4 regions of the Rhizobium sp. LEGMi-198b genome follow, and region 1 is predicted to be linked to each of the others. Evidence: predicted binding sites of a transcription regulator. Region 1 holds the regulator's gene; each other region holds the start of a gene.
The links. Region 1 encodes LexA, which represses DNA repair genes until DNA is damaged. Its sites were predicted from a motif close to TGTTCNNNNTGTGTTCNG; they were not measured.

Region 1 (3,464 bases):
CGCCGCGACCCTGGCGTTGGTGTCCGGCTATTCGCTCTGGGCGAGGAGGCCGCATCGGGAGAGCGTTCTCTCCCGGTTCCGGGTCATGCGTCCGCTGCTCTTCGTTTCCCGTTTCTTCGGAAGCATATTGTCGACCTCTTTTATAGGCGGCGCATCGACGGCAATCTTCTCGATAGAGCATTTTCACCGATTGGCGACATATGGTCTCATCGCCAATCTGGCGGCTATGCCGGTCGTCTCCTTTGTCGTCATGCCGTTTGGCATGGCGGCGACGCTACTGATGCCATTTGGCGTTGATGCCCCTTTCTGGCAGATAACCGGCTGGGGACTTGATGTCGTCATCGTCATTGCCAAAACGGTTGCCGCCTGGGGCGGCAATATTCCCTTCGGTCGGCTGCCGGTCTGGCTGTTCCCGACGGTCATAGCCGGCTTCTTGTTGATGACCTTGCTGAGAACATGGCTGCGACATGCAGGTGCGCTCTTGATCATCGGTTCGGTTGCAGTCGTGGCGCTCGGCCCCGGTGTCCTCAAGCCTGATCTCATGATCTCCGAGGACGGCACGCTGGTCGCCTTGTTGCGCAACGGTGCGCTGACGACAAACCGCGAAAAACCGCCGGATTTCATCTTCGAGCAGTGGCAAAGAGCATTGGCGATCACCGAGCAGCAACCGCCAACGATGCTTCCGCCGGATAGTCAGCTCCCCAAAATCAGCAAATCAGACAAGCATCGTCGCCTGAATTCCGAAGAACAGAGCACCGTTCGAAAGGCGATGGATGCGGCATTAGACGCGGCCGGGCCGGGCGGTTTCGCCTGCCAAAAAGGTGCATGGTGCGTGGCAATGCTGGATAATGGCGACATGCTTGTCACCATTGAAGATGCCGCCTATCTCGCTCCGGCCTGCGACACGGCCAATATCGTCATCACCTCCGTACGGCTGCGTCTTGATCGCTGCCGCTCTGGCGCGATGCTTTTTACGGGCGCAACACTGCGCCGCACGGGATCTATTGAAATGAACCTCAGCACCAATAAACCGGTCGCAACGGCGGCGTTTGAAAACCTTTCGCGGCCATGGAGCCTGCATCGCTCCTACGACTGGCGAACAGACACTTTTGGCGCGCCGCTCAAGCCGGCGTCACCGGTCAGTGATAGCGGCGAATGAGACCGACGAGCTTGCCTTGTACCTTCACTCGATCCGGCCCAAAGATGCGGGTTTCGTAAGCAGGGTTTGCCGCTTCAAGCGCGATCGAGGCTCCCTTGCGGCGGAAGCGCTTCAATGTCGCCTCTTCATCATCGACGAGAGCGACGACGATGTCGCCGGGATTGGCGGTCGTGGCGTTGCGGATGATGACGGTATCGCCGTCAAAGATGCCGGCATCGATCATCGAGTCACCCTTGACCTCCAGCGCATAATGCTCGCCGGAGCCGAGCATGTCGGCGGGAACGGTGATGTCGTGAGTATTGTTCTGGATAGCCGAGATCGGAACGCCGGCGGCAATGCGGCCCATGACGGGTACCGAAACCGAACTGTTGTTGTCCTCACTCACCGGCTTGGCGGGTGCGGGCGGCGGCACAAGTTGCGGCTTGCCAAGGCTACCCTCGATGACGCTTGGCGAAAAGCCGCGGCGAGGCTGCAGGCTCGGGCTATAGGCCTCAGGCAGCTTGATGACCTCCAGCGCTCGGGCTCGGTTCGGCAGGCGACGGATGAAGCCGCGCTCTTCCAAAGCCGTGATGAGACGGTGAATACCGGATTTGGACGCAAGGTCCAGCGCATCCTTCATCTCGTCGAAAGATGGCGGAACACCGGACTCCTTCATTCGTTCGTGAATGAAGAGAAGCAGTTCCTGCTGCTTGCGCGTCAACATCGTTTTGAACCTCGGGACTGAGAAGGTGTCGTGAAACAAATCCAGAACGGACACTATATGTTCCATATGTGTTCCGCAAGCCCTTAAATTTCGGTGAACATTTTGTAGGTGCATCAAATAAATGGGAACATAACAGGTCCCGGGCAGATGACTTTTTTCCCGGCACCTTCAAACTAAATAGCAGAAATATATGCGGAATCGGGCGAAGCAAAATTTCGGACGATCCCAAAACGGATTATCTCCAAGGCGGCGAAAAGCCATGTTCTTCGTTCTATAAGCTCTTTGGAGGACGACACTCTCCGAACCATGGAGAGCAAGCTATGGATCTGACTGGGAATCCGGATTTCTGAGGGGCCGGGATTGGTGCCATCCGTAGTAATATTCGATGGGATATCAATAGGTTGAACTTTTCCTCGAACTCCCGTGCCGGTGCTCGAGCAAGGTACGGTCGTTGGCGATCTGCCTTAGCATGCTGCGCCCGGCCAGAATCATCTCGACGAGAAAGGCCACAAAGGCGCCCATGAGTGCGAAGACGGCAAGGCCAAAGAGCCAGAGCAGCAATTGCTCGCGAAATTGCTGTCGAATTGCACCGCCCATGAGGCCGAGCGTCGCAAGGCATGTGAACACGCCCGATGCCGTGCCGAGCAGAACTGCGATCTCCAGCGCCAATGTTCGCCGTCGCAGATAATAGAGCTGCAGCAACCGCGTTTCATCCGGGTCCTCAGAGGTCACCCGTTCGAAAAGGCTGTTGACCCGGTCGGAGACGCGGGCGAGCCTGGCCGAGAAGACATTGAGGCACCCGGCGGTGCCCGCCAGCAGAAAGACCGGTGTCAGCGCTATTTGAATAACGTGCGCGGCAATAGACGTCAGATGGTCATTCAGCACATTGGATCTCCTTTCTGTCCAACGTCATCCGGTATCGGCTCCAGGGTTGTCGCCTTGCCAAAGAGGGCGCGGAGATGAGGCTGGTGACTGATCTCGCGCGAACGGTCAGGTCGGCGGCGCTGCCGATTGCGTCATTTGCTCAGCGATCTTCTTTCTCTGCAGTGTCATGGCTGCGATCGCGGCATCGGATTTTTCCTCGCCACCCACCTGCACTGTCGGCTGAGCGAAGTCGATGCCGTTTTCCATGAAGGCGTCGCGGATCATGGTATAGGCCTGGCGCCGTATGTAGGTTTGCCGACCGGGGAGGGCGGTAAAAGCAAAGCTCAGTTCGATACCGAAGTCGCCAATTTGCTCCACCCCCTTCATTTTCAGGGTCTCAAGAATCTGCGGTCCGATTTCCGGATCTTCTTTCAACTGCTCTCCGATTTGCTTGACGATCCTTTTCGCCTTGGCGACGTCGGTATTGAACGGAACCCGTAGCAGGAATTTATCGATCGCCCAGTCGCGGCTCATGTTCTGAACGGCGCCGAGTTCGCCGAAGGGAACTGTGAACACCGGACCATGATGATGTCGAAGCCTGACGGAACGCAGGCTGAAAGATTCCACGGTTCCCTTGTAGCTGCCGCTTTGAACGTATTCGCCGACGCGGAAGGCATCGTCCATCAGGTAGAAAATGCCGCTGACGATATCCTTGACGAGCGTTTGCGAGCCGAAGCC
Region 2 (3,464 bases), on a different contig from region 1:
CGATGTGTTGCCGCAGCCGGGCCGCGCCTATCTCGTGCCCTGGCTCATGCAGGTGATCCTGGCCGTCAGCGCCTACGGGCTCGACGCCATCGACAGTGTTTTCAACGATTTCAAGGATATGCAGGCAGTGGACGCCGAATGCGCCGAGGGTCGCGCCATGGGTTTTGCCGGTAAGATGTTGATCCATCCGAACCAGATCGAAGCCGCCAACCGGCATTTCGGCCCCGATGAAGCTGCCATTGCGGAGGCGGAAGCCATCATTGCCGCTTTCGCCGATCCGGCGGCGGCCGGCCTCAATGTCGTAAACCTCGGCGGACGCATGGTCGAGCGGCTGCATCTTGTCCAGGCGGAAAGACTGGTCCATAAAGCTCGCCTGATTGCAGAACGCCATCGTCCTTCGACAGGCTCAGGATGAGGGCTGATACGTATGAAAGACGACTTGATGAAACTCTACCGCTTCCTCACCGGCCCTGACGACGCTTCCTTCTGCCATAAGGTGACCGCGGCGCTGAACAAAGGCTGGGAACTGTCGGGCTCGCCGACCTATGCCTTCAATGCAGCGACCGGCCTGATGCAATGCGGCCAAGCGGTCGTCAAGGACGTCGAAGGCAAGGATTACGATCCGGAAATGAAGCTTTCCGAGCAGTAAGCATAGCAGGATCGGTTCCTCACCGGTCCGTCGCTTCTTCGGCGCTCGCCTCGATGCGCTCCATGTCCTCGTCGCTCAGGCCGAAATGGTGGCCGATTTCGTGGATCAGGACGTGGGTGATGATGTCGCCGAGGGTTTCCTCGTTTTCCGCCCAGTAATCGATGATCGGCCGGCGATAGAGGCGGATCTTGTTCGGCATTTCCCCGGTTTGGGCGGTGAAACGCTCCGATATGCCGCGGCCTTCGAACAGGCCGAGCAGGTCGAAGGGCGTTTCCAGCGCCATGTCCTCGAACACGTCGTCGTCGGGGAAATCTTCGATGAGGATGATGAGATTGCCGGTGAGCGAACGGAATTCGTCCGGCAGGTGGCTGTAAGCCTCCGTGGCCAGGGATTCGAATGTGCTGATCGAGGGGGCATGGCGGTCCCGCCAATCCTCGCTCTGGTCAATGCGGGCCATGAATGCTTCCTTCCTTAGCTGGTCATATAGAGCCTTTGTTTCGGTTTTTCGAGAGTGGATTGAGGCAGAGGAATATTTTCTCATAAAATGGTGTTGACTCTTCTTCCGACCTCTGGAATCCATAAGAACATAACAGGAACATAATTGATCTGGAGCTAACGTCATGGCCGAGGCCGCCGTGGCGCGGGAGACGCTTTTTGCCCTGCGTGAAACCATTGCCCGACTGGAAGGCAGGCCGATACCGGCGCTGGCTGCCGTGGCGCATGAGGCACGGGCAGCAGAGCCGGAGGTTGGTTCAGCCGATGCCGTCCAGCCGCTTGCGATAGGGGTTGCCGATCTCGACGAGGCGATGCAGGGCGGCGTGCCGCTCGATGCGCTGACGGAGATCCGCTCACTGGCCTTGCGGGATGCCGGAGCGGCCAGCGGTTTCACGCTTGCTCTCGCTGCACGGCTTAGAGCTCTCGCTGCGCGGCCTGGGGGGCAAGCCGCCGGCAAAACTGCGGCCGTATCGCCGGTTCTGTGGATCGGCGATACGGTCGCGGCGATGGAGGCCGGCCTGCCCTATGCGATCGGGCTTCGGGATTTCGGATTGGAGCCGGCCGGTTTTCTGCAGGCATCGCCGCGCAAGCTGGAAGAGGCGCTATGGCTGGCGGAGGCGGCTCTCGTCAGTGCGGCCTTTGCGGTCGTCATTCTGGAGGTACGCGGCAATCCGGCCCGTTTCGGGCTGACGGAGAGCCGGCGGCTTGCGCTTCGGGCCAAGGCAGCGGGGCGGCCCTTGTTTCTGTTGCGTCAAGCGGGCGAGGAGGAGGCGAGCAGTGCTCTCTTCCGTCTCGCCGTCGAACCCGCGCCGGCCCTGGCGCGGCCCCTGCCGGACGGATCGCTGCTTGGCGGCAGCATCGGTCATCCGGCCTTTCGTCTCACCCTGGAAAAGAGCCGCAACCCGGCGCCCTTTCCCATAACCCTGGAGTGGAATGCCCATGACCGCCAGTTTGCCCCTGTCCTCGACACTCAGCGCCCTGCCTTTCCCGGCGAATACGCAGCGCATTCTGGCGCTGACCTTTCCGCATCTGCCGACCGACCGGATCGCCCGCAAGCGATGGGGTCTGTCCTGGCGTTCGACCGGTCGGCTTGAGGCGCCACCACTCGCCTGTGCCGGCAAGCTGAACAATGCCATGCGGCTCACCGCGCTCAATGAAAGGGCCGAGACGATCGGCCTCAAGCTTGCACAGGGCGTCGCCGAGGCGAAGGCGATCTGTCCCGCCCTTGACGTCGTCGAAGAGAATCCGTCCGCGGACCGCAAATTGCTGGAGGCGATCGCCGATTGGTGCGATCGCTATACGCCGCTGGTGGCGATCGACGGCAAGGACGGGCTTTTCCTCGATATTACCGGCTGTGCCCATCTCTTCGGCGGCGAAGAAGCGCTGCTCGAGGATATTCTGATCCGGATTTCCCGGCTTGGTCTCGATGTCCGTGGCGCCATCTCCTCTGCGCCGGGTCTGTCCTGGGCGGTGGCCCGCTTCGACGAGAGCCGTGTCGTTCCTCCGGAAGCCATGGAAGAGGCGCTGGCGCCACTGCCGGTCGCCTCGCTCAGGCTTGGCGAGGAAACAGTCGCCGCATTGCAGAAGCTGGGGTTGAAGCAGGTGGGCGACCTCCTGGCTGCGCCGCGGGCGCCGCTGACCCGGCGTTTCGGCGCGCAACTCCTGTTGCGGCTCGATCAGGCCGTCGGCCTGAACGAGGAGCCGATCTCGCCGCGCCGGCCGGTCGCGCAGTTATCAGCCGAGCGGCGGCTTGCCGAACCGGTACAGGCGGAGGCCGATATCCTGCAGCTTGCCCAACAGCTTGCCGAAACCCTGAAACCGGGGCTGGAGGCCCGCGGTGTCGGCGGCCGTTCGTTCGAGCTTTTACTGTTCCGGGTCGACGGCATGGTGTTCCGCATCGCCGCCGGGGCGTCGCAACCGCTGCGGGAGCCGAGCCGGATCGCCAACCTGTTCACGGAGCGCTTCACTGCCATTCATGACGATCTCGATGTGGGATATGGCTTCGAAATCGTCCGCCTCAATGTCCTGGAACATGCGTCTTTCGACGCGGCGCAAGACGATTTCATCGAAGAGGGCCGGCAGGATGGCTCGCTCGCCGCCTTCGCCGACCGGGTCGCGGCACGGCTGGGGCCGGACTGCCTGCAGGGCTTCGAGCTGCAGGAAAGCCATATTCCCGAACGGGCCGTTCGATCGATACCTGCCGTAGAAATCCTTGCGGCCCACAGACGGACAGGAAGCGAGCATGCCGGTCATGGCTTCTTCCGCGGGGAACGCCCGCTCCGGCTATTTCGCATGCCCGAGCCGATCGAAACCTTTGCCA
Region 3 (3,464 bases), on a different contig from region 1:
ATGTCGAACTTGCCGAGCTTGATGATTTCGGCGCCGCCGGAGATTTCCTCCCATACGGTCTTATTGCCGTCAAGCGCGTCGCGGCTCTGGTCGACATAGCTGAGATGCACTGTCTCGCCGATGCGGATCGAGCCGGAATCCGGCTTTTCCTGCCCGGTAATCATCTTGAACAGGGTCGTCTTGCCGGCGCCGTTCGGGCCGATGATGCCGACGATGCCGCCCGGCGGCAGCTTGATCGACAGATCGTTGACCAGCGTGCGACCTTCGAAGCCCTTGGTGATGCCCTCCATCTCGATCACCACCTGGCCGAGACGCTCGCTGACCGGAATGATGATCTGCGCATCACCGGGGCGCTGATTTTCGGCAGCATCGACTAGCTGTTCGTAAGCGTTGATACGCGCCTTGGACTTGGCTTGACGGGCCTTGGGGCTGGAGGCGATCCATTCCTGTTCGCGGCTGATTGCCTTCTGACGGCCAGCTTCTTCGCGGGCTTCCTGCAGCATGCGCTTGGCCTTGGCCTGCAGATAGGCGGAATAGTTGCCTTCGTAGGGAATGCCACGGCCGCGGTCGAGTTCGAGAATCCAGCCGGTAACATTGTCGAGGAAGTAGCGGTCGTGGGTGATCATCATCACGGCACCCGGATAGTCGCGCAGGTGCTTTTCCAGCCAGGCGATGGTCTCGGCGTCGAGATGGTTGGTCGGTTCGTCGAGCAGCAGCAGGTCCGGCTGCGAGAGAAGCAAGCGGCAAAGCGCGATACGGCGGCGCTCACCGCCGGAAAGGCTGGTGACTTCGGCATCGCGCGGCGGGCAGCACAATGCTTCCATCGCCATCTCGACCTGGCTTTCCAGATCCCAGAGATTCTGGCTGTCGATGATATCCTGGAGTTTGGCGCCCTCGTCCGCCGTCTCGTCGGAATAGTTCATCATCAATTCGTTGTAGCGATTGAGGATTTCGGTTTTCTTGGCAACGCCTTCCATGACGTTTTCGAACACCGTCTTGTTGGGATCGAGCTGAGGCTCCTGCGCCAGGTAGCCGATAGTGGCGCCTTCGGCCAACCAGGCTTCGCCGGTATATTCCTTGTCGAGGCCGGCCATGATGCGCAGCACGGTCGACTTACCGGCACCATTCGGGCCGAGAATACCGATCTTGGCGTCGGGATAAAAAGAGAGATGAATATTTTCGAGGATCTTCTTGGCGCCATAGGCCTTATTTAGACCGGCCATATGATAGATGAACTGACGTGCCATAGCTTGGGTTACTCCACGGGCGGATACATTGCGAATTGTGCCGCTATGTAGGCGAAACCCCGCCCTCGGGCAACGGAGAAACCTTGTCCGAGGGCATTTATCGCGCCGAGCCGCCTGCTGGGTGTCAGAAACCCGCTGCGTCCACCACGCCCTGATCGCAGCCGAACGATGTGCTGCCAGCGCCCTGGATCAATTGCTCAAGTCGCGGCTCGTTTCCTTCCGACGGCTGAATAGCGTCTTCCGACAAGCCGATCGTCAGTTCCGAGATCACCCGCACCTTGCCGACTTGGCGGCAGCTCATCTTCACGCGGCCACTGGCGCCCTCGCCAAAACTTTTGTCGAAAGCAGCCTTGATGGTTTCGGCATCGAGCGTCTTGCCGATATTCTGCGCGAAAAGATCGCGCACAGCGGACGCATTGAGTTCATTGATCAACCCCACCGCAGTCCCGAAATAATCATCGGCGCTGAGCTTGGTGCAACTGCCGTGTTTGATCCACTCATGCCGCTCCAGACCGGATTGCGTGCCGGGCATGACTTTGTCCAGCGCGGCCTTGGTTTCCGCCGAGAGTTGAACAGCCGGCAGGTCTTTCCAGTCCCGGCCGCGATCGGACTGCTTCAGATCATCGGAAACGTCGCAATATTCCTGCCGCATCGGCCAGAGGCCGTGTAGTGAAAAGTTCTTGGCGTCAAAATTATTCGCTGATTGATTTCGGCATTCCGCCTTCTTTTGGTTCGTCGCGCAGAACGCGGGTTCCCAACTCGCCGCCAGAATAAAGCGCGTCCGTCCATGGCTATTCTCCTCAGCCACGGCACTCGTCGCCATCACCACCGCAGTCAGAACCGCAACTGCAAACCTTTGAAGCCAAGGCTTCATTTCATACCTCCAAAATAGAACAATATGAGAACAAATAAGCAGTTTGATTTGCCGCACGCAACCCTGAATCGCAAAAACCACGAAGATTTATTTCTGTGAGCTTCCCTCGCCGTCCATTGCAATCCCGCCGGCGATGACCTTTCGTCCCACATGGGGAGGAAACACGCATGATGTTTGCCGAAACGAGGCATTTGCATAGTCCGACGGGCGCGACGCTCGCCTATCATCATGCGCCGGCAGAGGGCGCCGCGCGTGGCGTGCTTCTCGTCAGCCACGGTCTTGCCGAACATTCCCGTCGCTATGAACGCTTCGCCGCAGCGATGGCAGCACGCGGCTTTCATGTCTATGCTCACGATCATCGCGGCCACGGCGAGACAAAAGCTGTCGATGCGCCACTCGGCCGCTTCGCAAGGCGCAACGGTGTCGATGCGGTCATTGCCGATGTGCTGGCGATCCGAGAGCTTGCCGCAACCGCCCATCCCGGCCTGCCGATCATTCTCTTCGGCCACTCCATGGGCGGGCTGATCAGCCTCAACGTGGCCGTGACGCATCCCGACAAGTTCGACGCCGTCACCGTTTGGAACTCAAATTTCAACCCTGGTCTCGCCGGGCGCGCAGCGCAGGTCATCCTGAAGGCGGAACGCATGCTGAAGGGGTCCGATGTGCCGAGCGGCCTGTTGCCGAAGCTGACCTTCGGCGCCTGGGGCCAATCGATCGCCAACCGCCGCACCGAATTCGATTGGCTATCCCGTATTCCCGAAGAGGTGGATAAGTACATTGCCGACCCGCTCTGCGGCTTCAATGCCTCGGTGTCGCTGTGGCTGGATATTTTCGAACTGACCTTCCGTGCACCACAAAGGGATCACCTCGATCGGCTTCGGCGCGACATGCCGATCCATCTTATCGGCGGCAGGCATGACCCGGCGACGAACAATGGAAAAGCAATTTCCTGGCTGTCAGATCATTTGAAAAAGGCCGGCTTCTCGCATACCACCATGACCATCTATCAGGACATGCGGCATGAGACTCTGAACGAGATCGGTGCGGCCGCAACCATTTCGGATTTTGCCGACTGGTGTCAGCAAGTGACGGCAAAGGACTGATTCCCAAAGGAATGTTTGAATAAATGCCACCGGCGGTTCCCTGCCCCGTTTGCATCAACCGAAGCCTCCATATTCTCTGGCGCGAGCGGCGCTTTGCTTCCGGGCCGGTATCCGATACATCTGAGAACACTTTCGTGCCGTAGCCGCCCATCGGGACCGATATGACCGATAATAAAACCAAGAAACCACCCCTTTCCGGCATTCGTGTCATCGAACTCGCCCGCGTTCTTGCCGGCCCCT
Region 4 (3,464 bases), on a different contig from region 1:
TGGCGCGTCGCTGCGTCCTCGTGCGCCCGCTCCAGATGCGGTTCGTACCATTGCCGTACGAGGCCGATTTCCGCCGGCCATCCCGCCTTGCCGGCCTTCAACTCCTGCATGGTCGCAACGAAGGCCGTCCAGTCTTCTCCCGAGCGCGGCGGCGCCGGAAAATCGGCCAGGGCCGCCATTGGACTGGCCTGTTCGCCGATATGATCGAGCACGCGCTGGGCAGTCGAAGGGCCGATGCCCGGCAAAAGCTGCATCAGCCGGAAGCCGGCGACACGGTCGCGTGGGTTCTGGGCAAAGCGGAGGGCAGCGAGCATGTCCTTCACATGGGCGCTGTCGAGAAACTTCAGCCCGCCGAATTTGACGAAGGGAATATTGCGGCGGGTGAGCTCGACTTCCAGCGGTCCGCTATGGCTTGAGGTACGGAAGAGCACGGCCTGCTGCTTGAGCTTGGCGCCGCTCTCCCGATTTTCCAGCACCTGATCGGCGATATAACGCGCCTGATCGCTTTCGTCGCGCACCGTGACTAGCCGCGGACGCTCAGCACTTTGGCGTTCTGTGCGCAGATTCTTCGTAAAACGCTCGGAGGCAAGATCGATCACCGCATTGGCGGCGGCGAGAATGGGTTGCGTCGAGCGGTAGTTGCGGTCGAGCGTGACGATATTGGCGGCGGGCGTAAAAGAGGTCGGAAAGTCGAGAATGTTGCGCACGGTCGCGGCGCGAAAGGAATAGATCGACTGCGCATCGTCGCCGACAACGGTCAGCCCGTGGCCGTCAGGTTTCAGCGCCAGCAGGATCGATGACTGCAGCCGGTTGGTATCCTGATATTCGTCGACCAGCACATGGTCGAAGCGGCCGCCTATATCCTCGGCGATCAGCGGCTCGTGCAGCATATGCGCCCAGTAGAGCAGCAGATCGTCGTAATCGAGCACGTTTTGCGCCTGCTTGGCCTCGACATAGGCAGCGAAGAGGTCGCGCAATTGCTTGTCCCAGGCGGCGCACCAGGGGAAGAAATCGCGCAGCACCTCTTCGAGCGGCGCTTCCGAATTGACGGCGCGGGAATAGATCGCGAGGCAGGTTGCCTTGGTCGGAAAGCGGTTTTCCAGCTTGGAGAAGCCGAGTTCGTGGCGAATGAGGTTCATCAGGTCGGCGCTGTCTTCGCGGTCATGGATCGTGAAGGCCGGGTCGAGGCCGATCTGTTCGGCGTAATCGCGCAGGAGCCGCGCGCCGATGCCGTGGAATGTGCCGGTCCAGGCAAGCGCATCGGCCATGATGCCGGCATTGGCGCCAAGCACTTCCCGGCAGATGCGTTCGACGCGGCGGCCCATTTCGGCCGCCGCACGGCGGGAGAAGGTCATCAGCAGGATGCGGCGGGGATCGGCGCCTTTGACGATGAGATGCGCGACGCGGTGGGCCAGCGTATTCGTCTTGCCGGAGCCCGCGCCTGCGATCACCAGCAGCGGCCCGGCAATATGGCTGCCTTCGACCGTCGTGCCGTGCTCCACCGCCTGCCGCTGCTCCGGGTTCAGCTTTTCCAGATAGGCGGTGGTCATGGGCTCTCCTGAAGGCTTCGGACGGCGGGCGCACGAACACGGAATCGGCGACGAATCATGTTCGCAATAATATCCGAATGTTCGATGAATGTTCTGAATTGGCTAAAACTGTCAAGATCGGGCGGATCTGCACAAAGATGTGACCCTCCCGTCATGAATTTGGTTCAGATTTAACGAATACCCGGCTCGAAAAAGCTTTTGGGGTACTTATTTACCATCTGTGACACACGATTTTTGGGGTTTCGGTGCGCTGGGTAGGGTTCCCGAATATGAACGAGACGATGGCCACCGGATTGCGTCTGCCGGAGGGGCCTGTTGCCCTGACCGATGGTCGCATCGCGCTTGTGGAGACTGACGACAGTCGTCGTTGCCTGACGATGATTGTGGGCGGCATCCGCCGTGAAATCTGCCGTACCGGCGGCCGGCCGACCGGGCTCGCCGTCGATGGCGACAATTGTTTCTGGGTGGCGGGCGGCCCGGAAAACTCCCTTGTCCGGCTGTCTCCGGAAGGCCGCACCTTGCAGGTGATAGAAGGCGGCAATGACGGCGCGTTTCTCTACCCGAACGATCTGGCCTTTGGCCCTGACGGCCTGCTCTACATGACCGATTCAGGCGTCCGTATCTCCGATCTGCTCGAAGGCGCCGATATCAATCCCGGTTTCTTCCAGGCGCCCTATAACGGCCGTGTCTATCAGATCGATCCGGCGGAAGGCCGGGTGCAGCGCGTGCTGGCGACCGGTCTGCTCTATGCCAACGGCATAGCCTTCGGGCCGGACGGATTGCTCTATTATAGCGAGACATTGACCGGGAAAATCTATCGCCAGATCGTCGGCGGGCGGCAGGAACTATTTGCGCAGGTGATGCCGGCGCCTGCTGTGAAGGCGCTATGTGGACCGGCAGGCATGGCCTTTGATCGCAACGGCACGCTCTATTGCACGATTTATGGGCAAGGCGAGATTTGCATGGTCGATCCCGCCGGAAAGATCGCCGGCCGTATCCGCACCAATGGCACGCGGCCGGGCAACATCGCTTTCACCCTCGATGGTAAATATGCGCTCATCACAGAGCAGGAAAACGGTGTTTTGGAGAGAATAGTGGCGCCGCGCCCAGGGCTGCCGCTGCATATGCCGTCCATCTGATCCGGAGGCAGAATGGGCATGCCCGGAAGCTGGGCATGCCCTCGTTCATATCCGTTCGCGCTTATTCGGCAGCAGGAATCTGCTTGTTGTCCTTGCCGGACTTGTTGTCCTTGCCGGACTTGTCGTCCGACTCGGCGTCGTTGGCGACCGCCTTGGCATGGCGGCGGCGCCAATCGCCGAGGAACAGCAGGATCGGAGCGGCGATGAAGACCGACGAGGCGCCAGCGACGAGTATGCCGAACACCATCGGGATCGCGAAGCTGGAGACGGCGCTGCCGCCCCAGATCGCCATCGGCACCAGCGCCAGGAAGGCGGTGGCGTTGGTATAGAGGCTTCGCGCCAGGGTCTCGTTGATCGACTTGTCGATGATGTCGCGCAGCGGCATCGACTTATAGAGACGCATGTTTTCACGCATACGGTCATAGACCACGACCTTGTCGTTCACCGAATATCCGACGAGCGTCAGGATCGCGGCGATAGCCGTCAGGTTGAAATCGAGGCCGGTGATCGCGAAGAAGCCGATCGCCTTGGTGACGTCGAGTACCAGCGTGACGATGGCTCCGACCGCGAACGGCCACTCGAAACGAAACCAGATGTAAAACAGCATCGCCAGGCTGGCGATCACGACCGACAGGATGCCGGCCCAGGCAAGTTCGCCCGAAACCTTCGGACCGATGACATCCGTGCCTTCGATGGTCGCGGTTGGGTCGATCTTGACGATTTCTGCCTTGAGCTTGGTGACCGCGGCTGTCTGTGCCTCTTCGCCGCCGTCCTG

Region 2: the regulator LexA is predicted to act here: its motif matches at 1,230-1,247, upstream of ACXHXG_RS17050 (ImuA family protein).
Region 3: the regulator LexA is predicted to act here: its motif matches at 2,137-2,154, upstream of ACXHXG_RS08730 (ribonuclease T2 family protein).
Region 4: the regulator LexA is predicted to act here: its motif matches at 1,629-1,646, upstream of ACXHXG_RS04350 (ATP-dependent helicase).

The regions. Positions count from the first base shown of each region.
Region 1 is NZ_JBSYVH010000009.1:59,612-63,075, forward strand. It holds gene ACXHXG_RS27920 (ComEC/Rec2 family competence protein) at 1-1,159, shown strand, start outside; gene lexA (transcriptional repressor LexA) at 1,140-1,862, opposite strand; gene ACXHXG_RS27930 (DUF2721 domain-containing protein) at 2,256-2,747, opposite strand; gene ACXHXG_RS27935 (mechanosensitive ion channel family protein) at 2,853-3,464, opposite strand, start outside.
Region 2 is NZ_JBSYVH010000004.1:112,789-116,252, forward strand. It holds gene ACXHXG_RS17035 (HpcH/HpaI aldolase/citrate lyase family protein) at 1-415, shown strand, start outside; gene ACXHXG_RS17040 (DUF1737 domain-containing protein) at 443-649, shown strand; gene ACXHXG_RS17045 (metallopeptidase family protein) at 669-1,106, opposite strand; gene ACXHXG_RS17050 (ImuA family protein) at 1,270-2,238, shown strand; gene ACXHXG_RS17055 (Y-family DNA polymerase) at 2,279-3,464, shown strand, end outside.
Region 3 is NZ_JBSYVH010000002.1:421,454-424,917, forward strand. It holds gene ettA (energy-dependent translational throttle protein EttA) at 1-1,247, opposite strand, end outside; gene ACXHXG_RS08730 (ribonuclease T2 family protein) at 1,372-2,121, opposite strand; gene ACXHXG_RS08735 (alpha/beta hydrolase) at 2,292-3,224, shown strand; gene caiB (succinate--glutarate CoA-transferase) at 3,386-3,464, shown strand, end outside.
Region 4 is NZ_JBSYVH010000001.1:889,902-893,365, reverse strand. It holds gene ACXHXG_RS04350 (ATP-dependent helicase) at 1-1,550, opposite strand, end outside; gene ACXHXG_RS04345 (SMP-30/gluconolactonase/LRE family protein) at 1,820-2,689, shown strand; gene secD (protein translocase subunit SecD) at 2,751-3,464, opposite strand, start outside.